Regions from separate parts of the Paenibacillus sp. FSL R10-2788 genome, predicted to be linked through region 2. Evidence: riboswitches for the same ligand, from Rfam matches in the RefSeq annotation. Region 2 holds a riboswitch; each other region holds the start of a gene.
The links. A riboswitch is a leader RNA that binds a small molecule or an ion and turns the genes downstream of it on or off. The one in region 2 is predicted to bind cyclic di-AMP.
Positions count from the first base shown of each region.

Region 1: linked by a shared signal. The riboswitch ahead of NSQ50_RS02655 (hypothetical protein) and the one ahead of NSQ50_RS10680 (KamA family radical SAM protein) in region 2 are both predicted to bind cyclic di-AMP.
Region 3: linked by a shared signal. The riboswitch ahead of NSQ50_RS25900 (TrkH family potassium uptake protein) and the one ahead of NSQ50_RS10680 (KamA family radical SAM protein) in region 2 are both predicted to bind cyclic di-AMP.

Region 1 covers NZ_JBBOQA010000001.1:590,227-596,449, forward strand. The annotation lists gene NSQ50_RS02635 (ABC transporter permease) at 1-835, shown strand, start outside; gene NSQ50_RS02640 (hypothetical protein) at 867-1,061, shown strand; gene NSQ50_RS02645 (hypothetical protein) at 1,524-2,171, opposite strand; gene NSQ50_RS02650 (hypothetical protein) at 2,315-2,539, opposite strand; gene NSQ50_RS02655 (hypothetical protein) at 2,554-3,108, opposite strand; cyclic di-AMP (ydaO/yuaA leader) riboswitch at 3,177-3,341, opposite strand; cyclic di-AMP (ydaO/yuaA leader) riboswitch at 3,761-3,950, shown strand; gene NSQ50_RS02660 (hypothetical protein) at 4,128-4,619, shown strand; gene kdpF (K(+)-transporting ATPase subunit F) at 4,746-4,823, shown strand; gene kdpA (potassium-transporting ATPase subunit KdpA) at 4,836-6,223, shown strand, end outside.
Region 2 covers NZ_JBBOQA010000001.1:2,463,789-2,470,011, reverse strand. The annotation lists gene NSQ50_RS10685 (helix-turn-helix domain-containing protein) at 1-1,472, shown strand, start outside; cyclic di-AMP (ydaO/yuaA leader) riboswitch at 1,521-1,664, shown strand; gene NSQ50_RS10680 (KamA family radical SAM protein) at 1,796-2,968, shown strand; gene NSQ50_RS10675 (helix-turn-helix transcriptional regulator) at 3,111-4,022, shown strand; gene NSQ50_RS10670 (DinB family protein) at 4,106-4,621, shown strand; gene NSQ50_RS10665 (YdeI/OmpD-associated family protein) at 4,678-5,247, shown strand.
Region 3 covers NZ_JBBOQA010000001.1:5,828,481-5,834,703, reverse strand. The annotation lists gene uvrC (excinuclease ABC subunit UvrC) at 1-1,618, shown strand, start outside; gene NSQ50_RS25905 (CPBP family intramembrane glutamic endopeptidase) at 1,717-3,393, opposite strand; cyclic di-AMP (ydaO/yuaA leader) riboswitch at 3,714-3,891, shown strand; gene NSQ50_RS25900 (TrkH family potassium uptake protein) at 3,954-5,312, shown strand; gene NSQ50_RS25895 (potassium channel family protein) at 5,326-5,997, shown strand.

The sequences.
Region 1 (6,223 bases), 1.9 Mb from region 2:
ATTCATCGTTGGCGACAAGCTGACCTCTGAACAGATTGCTGCAATGTCAACACCAGTGCAGATTACTACACAACAGCTTAAGGCAGGCGGTGGCAGTGAAAGCTCTCAGGAGGACACTCCGGCCATTAACTACATTATCGTATATGCCATGCTTATGTTGTTCTTTATGTCCATTATGATGACAGGCAACATGATTGCCGCTGAGATAACCTCTGAGAAAAGCTCGCGGATTATGGAGATTCTCATTACAAGTGCCTCACCTTTAGCGCAAATGTTCGGTAAAGTTATCGGTGTTTTCCTAGTAGGAATATTGCAAATTGGGATCTTTGTCGCAGCGATCGTCGTCAATTTGACGCTCCCGCATAATGCGACTGTATTGGCTGATTTTGATCTCGATTTAGGCCAGCTCAATATTAACTTGCTGCTCTATGGATTTGTCTTGTACGTATTAGGTTACTTCCTCTATGCCTTGATGTATGCGGCTGTAGGTTCGATTGTCAGCCGTACGGAGGATCTCGGTCAGGCGGTAATGCCAATCATGATGTTAGGCTTCGTAGCGTTCTATGTTCCACTGTTCAGTATCTCCAATGCAGATACTCTAGTGGTTAAGATAGCGAGTTATGTACCTTTCACTTCACCATTGACGATGCTGCTCCGAATTGGTGTCGGTGAGGTGGCGATCTGGCAAGTCATTGTATCGCTGCTGATCCTGCTTGTGACTACCTTCATCTTCGGATGGCTGGCAGCCAAGATCTATCGTACCGGCGTACTGATGTACGGCAAACGCCCAAGTATTAAAGAAATCAGAAAAGCAATGAAAGCATACAAGATCTAAGAAGGCCCCATATAACTTTTAAGGAGTGCTAATGATGTCTACAAGCGAACAATATACCATTATGCTTTTAATGAGTTCGGTATCACTGGCTTCGGTTAGTAGAATGCTTCCGGATGGCTCCACTTTTATGGATTTCGTTCAAGGCGTATTGACCGGTGTTGCTATAGTGGGGATGTTGGCAGGATTGTGGATGTACAGTAAGGCGCGTAAGAGTAAGGCACAATAGTAGGTACTGAATTTTCGGGGGGGATCCTAACAGCCATTTATGGTTGCTGGGATATCCCCGTTTTTGCGTTGGCAATCTCTTTGTATACGAGCTGATATAGCTAACGGACCCAGCAACACTTAAATGCAACAATCATCGAGATTTGGCAAGATATCGGACACAATAGTCGCTATTGGCATGAAAAACGGTGAATTAGTAGCTCTTTTAACCAAATAGTTGCACTGGAGTCCGATACTATGCTCAAAAGGCGATAAACGTGCAAATAATGTCATCTGGGTCCGTAAGCCTTGCCTTGGTGGAAGATGATTAGGGCCTGCTTGAAGACGATCCGAGACGCTCATCGCTCGGGATTTCTACTGGAGTCCGAACGCCGGCCAAATTTGAGGAAAAGCTTCAATTAAAGGCTCCTGAGTCCGTTAGATGCTTCATGCGCTTAAAGATCGTCTGAATTCTAGTCAGTGACTAAATTATAGAAAGATTTGCGCTCGTTCGTATATCCGCTTGGTCGGTCATCTGCTCCCGTACAGCTCTAAGCTGTGCTTTCAGTGCAGGAACACTTTTTTGCAGAATAATGCTTATTTGAGAAAGAGGCAGCTTTAAGCCGTACCACAATACCTTCACAAGCTGTTCCTCCCAAGGTAATCCCTTAGCCGATAGAAGAGAGCGCCGGGCAAAAGAATCAGCACACTGGCGAATACAAGTGCGGTAAGCGTGGATAGAGAATAACTGAGGGTCGAAGTTATCCTGACGATATATTTTATGAAGCTCTGTGAAGGTGCGGATAGTAACCTTGTCTGCCTCATTAGATTGTTCTAATAACATGGAACTGAGTACGTAGACTTCATTAGTATACTTTTGAACACACTCTGCAAATTTAGCACTGTAGGTGGACACGGGAGGTAAGGGGTCAGGCATGGTGAACACGATCCTTTCAGAATGAGAGATTTGCTTGAATCTATAATATAGAAAAGTAAGAGATGGATTTATTGATAAGATCGGCGGTGTCTGGTTCCGGGCAACTGTGTTTCTGCTGGGAGGCAGTGGATAAAGCTTTGGAAGGTTTGTAGTAGAGCCGTTCACTTCTGGAATTGCTCCCCCCAGCTGCAACACTGTACAGACGCCCTTGCTGAATATGCCCTGCCAAGGATTTACCCTGGAGCTTGGCCTTTAAATCCTGCAAAGCACCCTGAACTAGCTCAAGCTTAACCTGCTCCCAATCTGAACCTTCGCGGCGGACCTTATCCAGCGCTTCCTCAAGACGGCAATGACAGATAGCCCGTAAAAAAAGAACTCCATTTAATGAGATCGAAATTTTTGGTGTTGGCAGAGATTAGACAAGCCCCCCAACTGCAACCTCCCTTACAGGTGAGCTTCAGAATACCATAACGGCAGCCTTCAGCCCCTTCCATTCCATAGTGAATAGGCTCGGGTTCATCCAATACAAATACTTCAATGCGGGATAGTCTGCGCTGGTCCATAGTAGGGTTCCTCCTTAGATTTCCAAAAGCTTTAAGTCTACATGATGAGTGACACTAGCCTTTTCTACACAGGCGAGCATTTCCATTTTATTCTCACAGACTGCGGTATGCTCTAGCCATAGTCGGAACTTCTCTTTCCGTATAACAGATAGATGTAAGGGAAAGGTGCTGCGGGATCTCAAGACATACCAACCGGCGCTTACATCTTTCCAAGGCTCCTTGAAGGCTGTAAACCACGGGAGTTTTTGATGCGATGACCAATCCTGCTGCTGTTGTTGTTCTCGAATTTTTTTATATATTTCATATACAATCTTAGAGTCTAAACAGTCTTTACAAGAAGAAGGTGTACTGAATTGGCGAAGGGCTTGGATCTGGTTCTGGCCAAATGCATAACCTACAATGTACCTGTGATTATTTTCTTCGAACCACAAGGCCCCGAAACAAACGTAATTTAGACTTATCGGCTCAAGCAGCCCTTGATGTATCCCTAAATAATAGTGCTTCAAAACATTCACCCCATCCAGCGTGCTATCACCTAATAGGCTCAGGTAACGCAAAAACCGCAGCAAGAGGAGGACCTCTGCTGCGGTTTTGGATTACAGGCAGATATACCTGGGCCAAAGCGTGGCGGATCAAGGGTCTCTCTCTTTACGCTTACGAGGTTAGCTGTCGGATTCGGACGGTGAGAGTCGCCCTACCTATTGAGACTTACGCAGTCTCCTTTGGATTCACCCCAAGTAGGCCAGGTGGCCTGATGGTTCCCCCGTTCCCTGCGAATGCAGGAACTCAGCGTTGATTGTTTTTCATGAATTAGATTCAACCCGAATCATACTCTTTTCAAGATTTTCTGTAAAAAACGGAAAATGTTCTTTTAGAGCGATTTTAACCATATCCTGCCGACTACGACTGAAAAACGAGGTAAATAGGTATTTATGGCGTGTTATCGCGCCTCTTTCTCGCTCAACCTCAGCTTCTTGCGTTTCAACCTATAAAGGGAATTTGCAGTATTTTCGCTCTAAAAAGGTGAATAAAATCACATGGGTTATAGATAGCGATTAAACGCTCGAAACTCGAGTAAACAAGAGATATAGAGAGATTAGATATCAAGTAAGCGCTATCTAATGGGAAAATAGTTTTTAATTTGCATTATTTTGGCATCATTCAGGTTTTACAAGTCTTCGTGCATAAGAGTATGATTACTCCTGTTTCAACGACAATCGAATATTTGATCCGCTTAATTTCCGATAAGGAAAGCGGGGGAACCAACAATCGGCAGCCGATGTGAGAGTCGGAAGCTGATTATGGGGTGAATCCTGTAGAGGGTGCGAGTGAGCTCGCATCTATACAGGTAGGGCGACTCTCACCGCCCGAATCCGACAGCTAACCTCGTAAGCGTATGGAGAGAGGATGAGTGCAATGTGACCGCTAGCGAGCCACAGAGGAGATCCTTTGTGGCTTTTTGCTGTGCTCTTAGAAGCAAAGCATTTATGGAGGCCTCCCCCAAGAGGTCGCTAAATTCATCATTAGCGGTATTTGTAAGGCAGCGTCTAATGACGTGACACAACCGAGCTTTAGGTTGTGCCCGAAAATGACGATAGGTCAACATCCTTTCGGAGATTTTCGTTGCCTCCTTGTTGTAAATGAGCAGGAGGAGAAAAAAGAGATGACGGATCAGAATGAATATGTGCTTGTATGTGCGCCTACAAAGGCGGGAGAACATTTCATTAAACTTCTGAAGTTCAGGGGTATTAAGATGGCGGGATTAACCAACAATCTGGCTGAGAAAGCTTTACTAGAGGAGCTCGGAATCGAGCAGGTTATTCTAGTGGATACCCGCCATCAGAGCACTTGGTTTCGCCCATCGTTCCCGGTAGGCAGGGTATATCTGTTTGAGAGCAGCTTTCCGCTTTGCTGCCGCTATATTCAGATGTGCCGTACCTGGACGACACAGCCAATTTTTGTGATTACAAGTTCTATAAATCCTAGATTGGTCTATAAAAGACTTGGTGCGAGCTATGTAATCTATTCCCATAGTGGTGATGCTGATTTTCTAATCGATAGATCACCTCATCAAGGATAATGGAAGGAGTGCGGAAGATATGATGGATCTGTATATGGTGGCTTCGTTAGCTGTAATTTACGGGTTATTTTATGGCTTTATGCGCTGGTGCGCAGGTGTAGTTGAGGATACGGGGAGGGATAAGCTGTGATTCTAGTAATCGCTGTTACCCTACTGTTGTTTATATATCTGGTTTACGCGTTGATTCATCCTGAGAAATTTTAAGGAGGGGCATTCATGGGCATTTTGCAAATAGTCGTCGTAATTGTAATTCTCATCTTGCTGGTCAAGCCGATGGGAACGTATTTATATCATGTATTTTCTAACGAACCGAATCGTACGCATCGCTGGTTTGCAGGCACAGAGAAAGGTATTTATAAGCTGATCGGCCTGAAAAAACGGGACGGAATGTCCTGGAAGAAGTATGCACTCAGCTTTGTTTTAACTAATATCGTACTGGTTGCTTTCAGTTATATTTTTCTAAGATTACAGCGGGGATTGCCGCTGAACCCGAATGGAATTGCCGATATGGAACAGACGCTTTCATTTAATACGGTGATCAGCTTTATGACCAATACGAACCTGCAGCATTATAGCGGGGAGACGGGATTATCGTATTTTTCACAAATGGCAGTCATTACGATGATGATGTTCACGTCTGCAGCGAGCGGATTTTCTGTTGCGGTTGCTTTTGTCAGAGGGATTACAGGACAGAAATCAGTCGGGAACTTTTTCGAGGACTTCGTAAAAGCACATATTCGTGTATTCATTCCATTAGCTCTGCTAGTTTCATTGGTGCTGGTAGGATTGCATGTGCCACAAACGCTCAAGCCATCGCTTGAGGTCACTACACTTGAAGGGCAGACGCAACAAATCGCTATCGGTCCAGTCGCTTCTTTGGAATCAATTAAACACTTAGGTACGAATGGTGGCGGCTTCTTCGGAGCCAATTCAGCACATCCTTTTGAGAACCCTAATCCACTTACGAACGTTCTGGAGATTCTCTCTATGTGGATGCTGCCAGCCTCTTTGCCATATATGTACGGATTGTTCGCTAAGAACAAACGTCAGGGCTGGGTGATTTTCACAGCAATGATGACCTTGTTCGTACTACTGCTGGGATTGAATTATTATGCGGAAACCAAAGGCAATCCAGCTATCAATACGCTGGGGATCGAGTCTTCGCAAGGCAGCATGGAAGGTAAAGAGGTACGTTTTGGGATCCCGCAATCTTCGTTGTTCACTTCGGTAACAACGGCAGCTACGACAGGTAGTGTTAACAATATGCATGATACGCTGACACCGCTGGGTGGCATTACCCCTCTGGCCCTAATGATGCTCAACAACGTCTTCGGGGGAAAAGGTGTCGGACTAATCAATATGCTGATGTATGCCATCATGGGTGTCTTCTTATGTGGACTAATGGTTGGCAGAACACCAGAGTTTCTCGGGCGAAAGATAGAAGCCAAGGAGATGAAGCTAATTGCGATTGCTATCCTTGTGCATCCGTTCATTATCCTTGTACCAACAGCAGGTGCGTTCTTAACGGACTTGGGCAACGGTTCCATCACGAATCCCGGATTCCATGGGCTTAGCCAAGTGTTATATGAATATGTCTCTTCTGC
Region 2 (6,223 bases):
GTTATCTACTATCTCCTGGAATCTCCTATAGTACGAACAACCAGGAGCTGACGTTGTATTATTACCTCATCACCTTTACAGCAATTTATACAACCAAGCATCCTAAACGATATTCTGGAGAACTGCTTTCCGGCAGACGGGAGTTAATTGTGCACCCGTTCACCAAGGTAATCCGACTAGTCGAAGAGCTGCTCATGAACAGGAATAATACCGATGATGTACAACAATTCAAGCGACAATTAAGATTTCAAGAATTGCTGCTGCTACTTTTTGAGCATAATTACCCTTCCAAACACCTGCCAAGTCCTACGGAATCCGTAGAAAAGACCATAACATTCATTCAGGAGCATTATACAGAGAGTATCACCGTGAAGCAGTTGGCTGAACGGGCGGGGATATCCATCTGGCAGTATACACCGATCTTTCAACAGCTTACGGGTAAAAAGCCGCTTGAATACCTGACGGATCTGCGTATTAATCATTCCAAACGATTCCTGCAGGAATCGACTGAACCACTGCGGGAAATCGCCAGACTGGTCGGCTTCTCGGATGAATACTATTTCAGCCGCCGCTTTCGGCAAAAAACAGGAGTTACACCCGGACAATATGCACATCAGCAAGGTCGTAAGCTTACCGTCAAGGATTGGACGGGTCATGAGGTGGAAATTCCTGAACGAGCGAAACGTATTGTCTATCATGGCGAGACACTTGGCGACCTTCTCGCGTTAGGTGTAAAGCCTATCGGTGGAGATGAAGCATTCGCCCGGAACAGCGTCTATAAACATCGACTTAAGAAGCTCGCCAACGTCGGGTTTCCACTGGACCCGCAGTTGACCGCTTCCCTAAACCCAGATTTGATCATTTTGGCAAATAGTGATGAAAGAGCCTACAGAGCAGTTTCTGGTATCGCTCCGACACTCACCTTTGATTCATTTGCGCCTCTCGACAACCGAATGCGGACATTAGGCAGTTGGCTAGGTAAACAGCGCGAAGCCGAAGCATGGCTGGAGTCATTCACAATCAAAAACGCTGCCATGTGGCAGCAGCTTTACTCGACAACTCTCCAAGTTGGAGAAACCGCCTCTGCTTTGGTCTATGATCATGGAGAGCATCTATATGCTATGGGGATGTCCGGATTCTCCACTGCGCTTTATGCCCCATGTGGTTTACAACCGACCGAAGAGATCCAAGCCATATTGGACGAAGAGTTAGGGTTCGCCGAAGTTGATCCAACACGACTGCCTGCCTACGCCGGAGATCATATCTTCATGTTCATTCCGGAACGCAAAGACTCGCGAGCTGCGATGGAACGATTACTAGACAGTTCACTTTGGAACACTCTCCCGGCAGTACGTCAGGGACATGTTTATCTGCTCGACGGAAGCAAATGGAACTCTAGTGATGCGTTAACCCGGGAGAAGCTGCTAACGCTGTTGCCTAAACTACTCGGCGGAAGTAGCGCTAGCAATTGAAGGTGAATCTAGGATTCTCTTTTGACTTTTCAAAACTTGATAGGGTATACTTTATCTACGCTTAATTTCCAACTTTTACAGTTGAAAAGCGGGGGAACCAGTTAATTGGGGCGAATCATTGAGCATTAGAATGTAGGGTACCATCTTACCCGAGTCCGTCAGCTAACCTCGTCAGCAGTGGATGGGTCTGCTTTTCATGTTATTTACATAACCAGAGACCCTTGCTAAGGGTCTCTTTTTGTGCTTTTTTTGACCCTGCTGGCAGTAGATTGGCCTTTGACACTAAGGCTCCCTCATTTCTCACACTACGAGACAAAGGAGAGATGTACGTGCAAAAGGTAAAGTACTTCACGGATATTAACAAAATAGCTATGTTGTCTGAGCTGGAAAAAGAGAATCTGAAAGAAATTACAGACAAATTTGTTTTTCGTGTAAATGACTACTATCTGTCTTTGATTAACTGGGATGATCCAGATGATCCCATCCGTAAGCTGGTTATTCCTAACGAAGGTGAACTGCTGGAGTATGGGCGCTGGGACGCCTCCGATGAGGACACGAATTATGTGGTACCTGGTTGTCAGCACAAGTATAGAACCACTGCACTACTGATTGTATCCGAGGTCTGCGGGGCTTATTGCCGCTACTGTTTCCGTAAGCGTCTGTTCCGAAATGACGTGAAAGAGGCGATGGCTGATGTCTCTCCGGGCTTGGAGTATATCGCAAAGAATCCGGAGATTAACAACGTACTTCTTACGGGCGGGGACAGTTTAATTCTCTCCACACCGAAGCTAAGATCCATTATTGAAAATCTAAGAAGCATTGAGCATGTTAAGATCATTAGACTAGGTTCCAAAATTCCCGTATTTAATCCGATGCGGATCTCTGAAGACGAAGAGCTGCTGGAGCTGATTCGTACTTACTCTACCGAAGACAAACGAATCTATGTTATGGCGCACATCAATCATCCTCGTGAAATCACACCTGAAGCCAAAAAAGCATTTAAAGCTCTCCACAACGCAGGGGCAATTGTCGTAAATCAGACTCCCATCCTCAAAGGCATCAACGATGATCCCATTATTTTAGGGGAACTACTGGACCGACTTTCATGGGCTGGCGTTACACCCTACTACTTCTTTGTGAACCGGCCCGTTGCCGGAAACCGGGATTTCGTATTACCGCTCGAGCAAGTCTATCAAATTGTAGAAGAAGCCAAAGCTAGAACCTCAGGACTTGGCAAAAGAGTACGCTTATCCATGAGCCACACCTCAGGAAAAATAGAAATTCTCGCCATTGATAACGGGAAAGCCTATCTCAAATACCATCAATCCAGAGATCAGGAATACGGAAAATTCATGATTCTAGATTGTCCAAAGGACGCCGAATGGTTCGATGACCTGCCTGGGAATGAGCAATATTGGACCCCACCTGTGAAAAAAAACGATGCTATTATTTCTGTTAATCATTTATCAGAGCCTGCGGATTTAATCTGTAAATAAATTAATCGGCTCTGTCAGACTCTGTCATAGGATATTTCTTCATCACCAACAACAAAACTCCTCCCTCCCAAAATTAGCCCGAAAAAATCTATGATATAATCACGCTGTAACACGAAATGAACTAATGGGTGGGAATGCACACATGAAATTGGAACGATTGATTTCTATGATCTACAAGCTATTGAACCACGAAGTTTTATCTGCCTCCAAGCTGGCTGAAGAGTTTCAGGTTTCCCAGCGAACAATCTATAGGGATATCGATGTGATTTGTGCCGCTGGCATCCCGGTCGTAACGTATCAGGGTACTAAAGGTGGATATGGCATTATGGACGGATATAAAATGGATAAAAGCCTGCTCCGTTCGTATGATGTCACTTCTCTGATTACTGTACTTAACAGTCTCTCTTCCGTGTTTGAAGATGAGCATACGCAAGGAACCATTGAACGGCTGCAAACGATAGGAACGGAGCCACAGACTTCTAGTCTCGCGGTGGATCTTGAAACCCGGCGTACGGATCCTGACGCACTTCCTCTTTTACGTGCGGCTATAGCGGAACGAAATGTTGTCCGTTTTGATTACATCAGTGTAAAAAATGAACGTACAACCCGTGAAATGGAACCAGTAAAGCTTCATTTTAAATATAGCAACTGGTACATCTATGGTTATTGCCGGGCTCGGCAGGACTATCGAGAGTTCCGACTTTCCCGGATGCTGAATTTGTTCCTGACGCAGGATACCTTTCATTCGCAACATGAGGTACCCAAAGAGGCTGGCTGTTCAAACAGGGCAGATCAGGTGGAGGAAATAGTGATCCGGGTAGGCCCTGAGGCTTTGGCAGAAGCTTTGGATCAGTTTCATCAAGTCGACAAGGAATTTCATTCCGATAAAAGCATGACGATGCGAATTCCTGTGTATAAGCCATTGGAAGCACGTTGGCTTTGGTCCATTCTGCTGAGTTTTGGCAGCGGCGCCGAAGTCCTCGAACCCCCTGCATTGCGAGGTATTTTAAAAGAGCAGCTTCAAAACACACTCAAACTTTATGAAGAAGTATGACAGTCTGATGTCATACTTCTTCTTTTATATTAACTACAGTAACAAAAAACAAATCCATGACCATTCAAAAGGAGAATGTACGAATGACAAATTATCCAGTAGAAATGTTTAAATACCACACATGGGCAAACCAAACTATCCTGGGGAGAATCAAGGAACTCCCGCCTTCTGTGCTAAGTCAAGAAGTGAACAGCCCATTTCCCACCATCGCTCATGCCCTTAGCCATATCTATGCGGTTGATACGATGTGGTATCTTGTATTAACAGGCACTGCCATGCCAGAGGCTTTTCAACAAAGTATCCCGCTAAATTTGAGCATTCTAGATTCTGTGGATGAATACGTAAATATCTTTGCCCAGCTATCAGAACAATACAAAGCATGGTTACACAACCAATCCGATTTGGAGCAAACCATTCTGCTTGACAATCCATTCGCCGGAATCCGCCAAACACGCCTATCAGAAATTGTGTTGCAAGTCGCCAATCACGGGACTTATCATAGAGGCAATGTATCTACTATGTTACGGCAGTTAGGCCACGCTTCCACCATGAATGACTATTCTCTTTTTTGGTATCAGGTAACAGCGGAAGCTATTTAAACACTAATGGGCAATCTGCCCCACTCCATACCTAGAAAGGAAATTGTATTTTAATTATGGAGATTGAAAATCTAATTACAGTAAAAACGAGAGAAGATTTAAGAGTTTGGCTGCAGGAGAATTGTAAGACTGAACAATCTTGTTGGGTACTCGTTTGTATGACGCCAAACCCAGAAACGTTGCTATATTTGGACGTAGTTGAGGAATGTTTGTGTTTTGGATGGATCGATGGAGTGAAAAAGAAAATTTCGGAAACAGAGCTGGCGCAAAGACTCTCTCCCCGAAGTAAAAAAAGCTCTTGGACTGAATTGAACAAAGAACGGGTCCGCCGCCTCGAAAAGCTGGGGTTAATGAGTGCTGAAGGAAAACGGATACTTCCTGATATGAACCCTGATTCTTTTATAGTAGATAAGATTATAGAGCAAAGGCTAAAAGAGGACAGGCAAGTATATGAGAATTTCCGGGCCTTTCCCCCCCTTTATAAAAGAGTTCGGATCGACACGATCCAAAGCAATAAACATCAGCCAGATTTATTTAAGAGTAAATTAGACAAATTCATAACAAACACTAAAGAAAATAAAATGTACGGGCAATGGCATGATAATGGACGTCTGCTCGATTATTAAGCTGCGCTAGATGCATGATCTCCTGCTGAGGCTTTCGGACTCCAATGACGCTATTTACTAATTTATCGCCTCTTCAGCAATCCATCGGACTCCAGCGCAGCTATTCCTTAGAAACTGGCTCTTATAAGGCGTTTTTTTCGCCAATAGGGGCTATGCGGTCCGATAATACTCCAAATGACGGATTTTCCTGCATTTAAGGTCTGCTGAGTCCGATACGCCGAAGAATGATCATTTGCTGGACTCCTGAGTCCGACACCGCCGAAGTATGATCATTTGCTGGGTCAACTGCTATTGCTATTGCTATTGCTATTGCTATTGCTATTGCTACTGCTACCACTACTGCTACCGCTACTGCTACTGCTACTGATACCATGATCTCCTGCTGAGGCTTTCGGACCCCAATGACGCTATTTACTAATTTATCGCCTTTTCAGCAACTCATCGGACTCCAGCGCAGCTATTCCTTAGAAACTGGCTCTTATAAGGCATTTTTTTCGCCAATAGGGGCTATGCGGTCCGATAATACTCCAAATGGCGGATTTTCCTGCATTTAAGGTCTACTGAGTCCGATACCGCCGAAGCATAGTCATTCGCTGGGTCAACTGCTATTGCTATTGCTACTGCTACTGCTACTGCTGCTGACACCATGATCTCCTGCTGAGGCTTTCGGACTCCAATGATGCTATTTACTAATTTATCGCCTTTTCAGCAATCCATCGGACTCCAGTGCAGCTATTTCTTAGAAACAGGCTCTTATAAGGCGTTTTTTTCGCCAATAGGAGCTATGCGGTCCGATAATACTCCAAATGGCGGATTTTCCTGCATTTAAGGTCTACTGAGTCCGATACCGCCGAAGCATAGTCATTCGCTGGGTCTACTGCTATTGCTATTGCTGCTGACACCATGATCTCCTGCTGAGGCTTTCGGACCCCAATGACGCTATTTACTAATTTATCGCCTTTTCAGCAACTCATCG
Region 3 (6,223 bases), 3.4 Mb from region 2:
GGTTACACGCCGGGTGATTAAAGATAAAGCAAAATATTTTGGCCCTTATCCTAATGCTTATGCTGCTCAGCAGACAAAAAAGCTCCTAGATCGTATGTACCCGCTTCGTAAATGCGGTGTGATGCCAAAGGAGGTCTGTCTTTACTATCACATGGGCCAGTGTCTGGCACCGTGTGAGAAGGAGGTTCAGAAATCCGAGTATGAGCAGATTACGCAGGATATCGCTGCTTTTCTAGGCGGAGGTCATGAGGCGGTTAAAAAGGATTTACAGCAAAAAATGCAGGAAGCTGCTGAGGAGTTATATTTTGAGCGGGCGAAGGAACTGCGGGATCAGATTATCCATATCGATGCATTGATGGAGAAGCAGAAGATCAACACTACAGATACTAAGGACCGGGATGTATTTGGTTATGCTGTAGACAAGGGATGGATGTGTGTACAGATTCTGTACATGAGACAAGGGAAGATGATTCAGCGCCATTCCTCCGTGTTCCCGTTCTATGGTGAAGCCTACAGTGACTTTATGTCTTATGTGACGCAGTATTATAGTGATAATCCCGCTTTGCCGCAGGAGATTCTGCTGCCGGATGTGCTCGATGAGGAGTCTCTGGCTAATAAAGAGACTAAACCCGAGATCGCCATAGCTGCTCCAGCAGAAGCGGATTTACAACAGGGTGAAGATACTCCTGAATCGGCTGAAGAGGCTGAGGCACGTGCGACGGCGGCGGAGGAAGCTGCGGCAGCAGGGATCGTGGATGCCGCTGGCGGTGCTTCCATTCTGCAGGAGTGGCTGGGCATTAAGGTGCTTGTGCCACAACGCGGTCTTAAGAAGCAGATGGTTGGCATGGCTTGTCAAAATGCAAGAGTGGCTATCGACGAGAAATTCCGGCTGATTGAACGGGATGAAGAGCGTACCTCTGGAGCAGCGATCAGCTTAGGCGAGAGCTTGGGGCTTGAACGCTTGAGCCGTATTGAGGCGTTTGATAACTCGAACATTCAGGGGACTAACCCGGTCTCTGCGATGGTTGTCTTCATTGATGGCAAGCCTGCACGAAAAGAGTATCGTAAATATAAGGTTCGTACGGTAGTGGGTGCGGATGATTATGGAACGATGCGCGAGGTCATTCGGCGGCGATATGAACGGGTGTTGAAGGAGAATCTTCCGATACCGGATCTTATCGTGGTCGATGGAGGGAAAGGGCAAATCTCCTCTGCTATTGATATTCTGGAGAATGAGCTGGGATTATTCATTCCGGTCTGCGGCCTTGTTAAGGATGATAAGCATAAGACGGCTCAGCTTTTGGTTGGAGATCCGCCAGAGCCTGTCGCGCTAGCCCGGGACAGTCAGGAATTTTACCTTTTGCAACGGATTCAGGATGAGGTCCATAGGTTCGCGATCACCTTCCACCGTGAACAGCGCGGGAAGTCCATGGTTACCTCCAAGCTGGATTCTATACCTGGTATAGGTGAGAAGCGCCGTAAAGCGCTGCTTAAGCATTTCGGATCGCTTAAGAAAATTAAAGAAGCCTCCGTGGATGATTTCCGTACACTTTCTATTGGAGAAAAGCTGGCAAGACAAATTCTTGATGCGCTCAAGGACGAAGAGCCAACCTCATAGCAATGATGACAAAAGAAAAAGGGTATCACAGCAGCGACTAAAGCTGCTATGATGCCCTTTTTTTAATTTGGTTATAGGATGTACACTATTTTATTTTCTTAAATCAAAGAAGAAGGCTCCACCGGCTTAGGTTTCTGTGGTGGATTAAATCGATAGACGATGTAAGCGACTATGAACGGCATAATAATCGCGAAGATACCCGCGCCTACATTTACGCTCTCCTTCATAAAGATCAGCGTAGCGCCCATCAGGATGCTGTCAAACACGACGTGGCTGAACATGACAGCAATAAATCCGTAACGAAGGAAAATATAACTGAACAGCAGCCCGATTACGGTCAGCTCAATCGGACGGGAGCTGATGGGATAGATCGGATATAACGTATGGCCAAACGCCCAAACCAGCGTGGTGATCAAGCAAGCGACGAAAGTGTTCCGGAACACCTTTTTCAGCATAGGGATTCCGAAAAAGCGATAAATGGCTTCCTCAGATAAACCAGCGAGCCATGCGACGATAGGCAGAAGCCAAGCATATCTCATGTTATAAGGAGACTGGGTGGCGTCTGTAGTAGACCAATTGTGCAAGGTAAACGATAATATGATGAACATAACCGTCTGCACCCCTAGCAGAACGAAAGCCCACATGTATCCAGCCCGGATACTATCCAACACATATTGTCCATAGCCGGGCTCTTTGGCGCGGGGCCAAGGGTTCATGCCTCCCTCTTTTCGCCATAGGCCATTGCCGCCCACTAAAGAGAAGTAAAGCAAGGAGGACATCAGCAGGCTGTATAAAGCATAAATGATAAACATAATGACAGAGGTAATCTGTGCTTCTAGCCCTTCGCCTGTTGATTCAGGCAGCATATTATAGGTGCTGATCATCATGATTACAAAATAGGCTGAGCTTAGGAATACCCCACGTTTAAAGGAAGTATGCTCTCTTCTAAGAATACTGTAGACGAGTGCCAGAATTCCTAAAATCAGTGTGGGTATACCGTAACCGAATAATGTCAGCTTTTCCGCTAAAGAGGTCTGTCCTTGTACGTAGGAGGTATGCCAAGCCGGTGCAGTGAATCCGGCATTAAAGCTGGAGACCTGCTCTCCACTGAAATCAAAATAATAGTGCAATAAGGATTCGCCGACCTGAACAGTGCTATCCGTATACACCAGCCCATGGCTTCCTGTATTCGATTCAATTTGTAGCTTGGCAGGATTTACTTCCCATTCCTGAAGCCAAGGACGAGCAAGATTCTCCTTCTGCGCTAGAGTGAGGTCAGCTCCCTTGTCCTCTTTTGCACCAACGGAAGCAATGCCAGCCCCCTCTTCGGAGGCAACTTTTGCAGCCTTTGAGAAAGCGACAATCTCGCCGGTATACATATTGAGGTCAACAATGATTTGCGGCTCTTGATCCGCTGACGGAGTAAGCGTTGCACGAAAGACATCAAAAGGATATTTTTGATCCAATTTTTTCTTGGTATAGTCCTCCACAAGCTTCTCGCGAGACATATAACCATAAAAGGAAGAGTCCGTCTCGTAAAGTACATTCCATTGATCGTTTGGTGCTTCGGTGTAATTGAGCTTTTGTTCTGCGAATAATACGGCTTGGTCACGGGCTTCTGCCTTGCTAATGACGGTGGTATCTTCCCCTGTAGAGCTGCTTAGCAGCGAAGGGGAAATCTGAAACATAATAAATAGAATAAGACCGATAATGCCCGAGATGATGAGCCTCTTGGAGAGGGCACGTTGCTGTAGGGGCTGGCCGACGGGATTCATGTAACGCCTCCTTGTTATGTACTGACAATATTATGTTCCATTATAGTATTAGTGCCTGGCTGGTTACAAAAAACATTATATGTTCTTTTTATGGGTAATAGAGATAGTATAGAATAGTCATGTGAATTTATACCATGAATTTTATCGTGTTCATTTGTGTACGAATGGTGAGAATCGGTGTAATTGCAGGGAAAACACGGAAAAGTGATGAGAAAAGGTACTCCATTTGATGCAGTCTCTTTAAACCGCATTTTTTCATGTGAATGAGCATTAATTGTGTCTTTGTGAATTCACTAAATAACGTATATAATTTGTATGCAATTGTATAGTAGCCGAATTTCTGGTGAAAACGGGGGAACCATAAGAAGTGATGAAAAGTGGAGTGTACAAGATAAATGGCACTTTCATCAGGGGTGAATTTCGTTCTAGGAACGAATAGGGCAGCCTGCACAGTCCGAATCCGACAGCTAACCTCGTAGGCTAATTTACTGCAGGAACCAAGTCAGCATTGGTTTTCCAGTGCTTTTTTTGTTGGAATTTTTGATAAGAAGGTGAGCAAAGTGGCTTCACAGTTTCGCAGGATTTCTGAATTTAAGTTTCTGAAGCTCTCGCCGCCGCAGATACTGGTGCTTGGTTTTGCATCGATTATTCTGATAGGGGCCTTGCTGCTTATGCTGCCCATCTCAAGCACAAGCGGGAATTCCGTAGAATTTATTGATGCATTATTTACTTCAACTTCGGCAACCTGTGTAACAGGGCTTGTTGTGCTGGATACCGGAACTTCGTTCACGATTTTTGGGAAAACCGTAATTATGATCCTGATCCAGATCGGCGGCTTAGGTTTTATGACCATGGCCACTCTATTTTCACTGGTGTTAAAGCGTAAAATATCTTTGCGGGACAGGCTAATCCTACAGGAAGCCATGAATCAAGGCTCTATGGAAGGAATTGTGCGGCTGATCCGAAGAGTCCTTATATATTCTCTTGTCATAGAAGGCTGTGCCGCTTTGCTGCTGTCTATTCGCTGGGCTTTTGATATGCCACTTGGAAAAGCGATTTATTTTGGCGTATTTCATGCGGTGTCTATGTTTAATAATGCGGGGTTCGATATTTTTGGGGATTTTCGCAGTTTAACTGATTATGTATATGATCCGCTTGTGAATATTATTGTGATGTTTCTGATTGTCTCCGGCGGGATTGGTTTTATTGTAATGTCAGATCTGGTGGAGTTTCGGGTAACCCGCAGGCTGTCTCTACATAGTAAAGTTGTCCTGTCCACCAGCACAGGGCTGATTCTGATCGGAGCTTTGGTTATTTTTATATTCGAGTTTACTAACACTCGTACCCTGGGTTCACTGAATTTTGGCGGTAAAATATTATCAGCCTTCTTTCAATCCGTGTCTCCCCGTACGGCTGGCGCGAACACAGTTGATATTGCTGGACTTCGGCAGGCTACACAATTTTTTATAGTGATTCTTATGTTTATTGGTGCTTCTCCAGGCTCAACGGGCGGCGGGATCAAGACAACAACCTTTACGATGATGATTGGTGCTGTTATTGCTATGCTGCGTGGACGGGAAGATGTTGTGTTGTTCCGTTATCGGCTGGCTCAAGAGCGCATCTACAAGGCATTAACGATCACACTGCTGGCTTTGTTGTTAATCGCCTCTGTGTCGATGATACTCTCCACAACTGAAGACAGTAATTTCTTGGCAATCTTGTTTGAGACGACCTCCGCCTTTGCTACGGTAGGACTGACTATGGGGCTAACTCCGGAACTGTCAGCGATCGGTAAGATTCTACTCTGTCTGACGATGTTTGCAGGTCGGCTAGGTCCACTAACCTTAGCGTATGCACTCGGTCCCAAACAGGGTAAACCATTGTATAAGTATCCGGAAGGTAAAATAATTATTGGATAGGAGTTAATTAGAAATGAAAGCACAGCAATTTGTAGTAATCGGCTTAGGTCGCTTCGGTTCAAGCCTGGCGCTTGAGCTGATGGAAATGGGCTACGAGGTGCTCGGCATTGACCACCATGAAGAACGCGTGGAGGAAATGAGCGATCAGCTGACGCATACGGTAGTAGCAGATGCTACAGATGAGGGAATTATGCGCTCGCTTGGTGTACGGAACTTTGATTGTGGGATTGTTGCGATTGGTGACAATATGGAGAGAAGCATTCTGGCGGCCATTTTGTTAAAGGAGATTGGAGTCAAGCAAGTGGTGGCTAAGGCAATCTCCATCCTTCATGGCCGCGCATTGTCGCGGCTGGGGGTTGATCGGGTTATTTTTCCGGAGCGGGATATGGGGATTCGTGTGGCACACCAGCTGGTGACGCCCAATTTGCTGGATTATATTGAACTGTCCAAGGATTATAAAATTGTCGAGCTGACCGTGCCATCCTGCATGAACGGCAGAAGCTTGTCCGATTTAAATACAAGAGCTAAATATGGCTGCAGCATTGTTGCCCTAAATAGGGAAAGCGGAATAATCGTCGCTCCAACTGCCCATGATTATTTAAGTGAAGGCGATGTTATGGTACTCATTGGTCCTAATGAAAGTATTGACCGTTTTGAGAGTGAAGTTGTGAACCAAGAATCATAGGAAAAGAAGCTGACTCAAAAGTAGTGAATTCTACTTGGGGGCAGCTTCTTTTTTATGGAGTAAAGAGTAGGAAAAGTAATGGATTTCACTATGCCATATGGCTATAGACCACGCGTAGTGTTCTAATATATTGGTTTGTGCGGTTGACGAGTTGTTAGGTGTGATATTCGTACGGCTGTAGTAGATGATTTGTGGTATCTGTGACGGTGGACTATGGGCGATATGC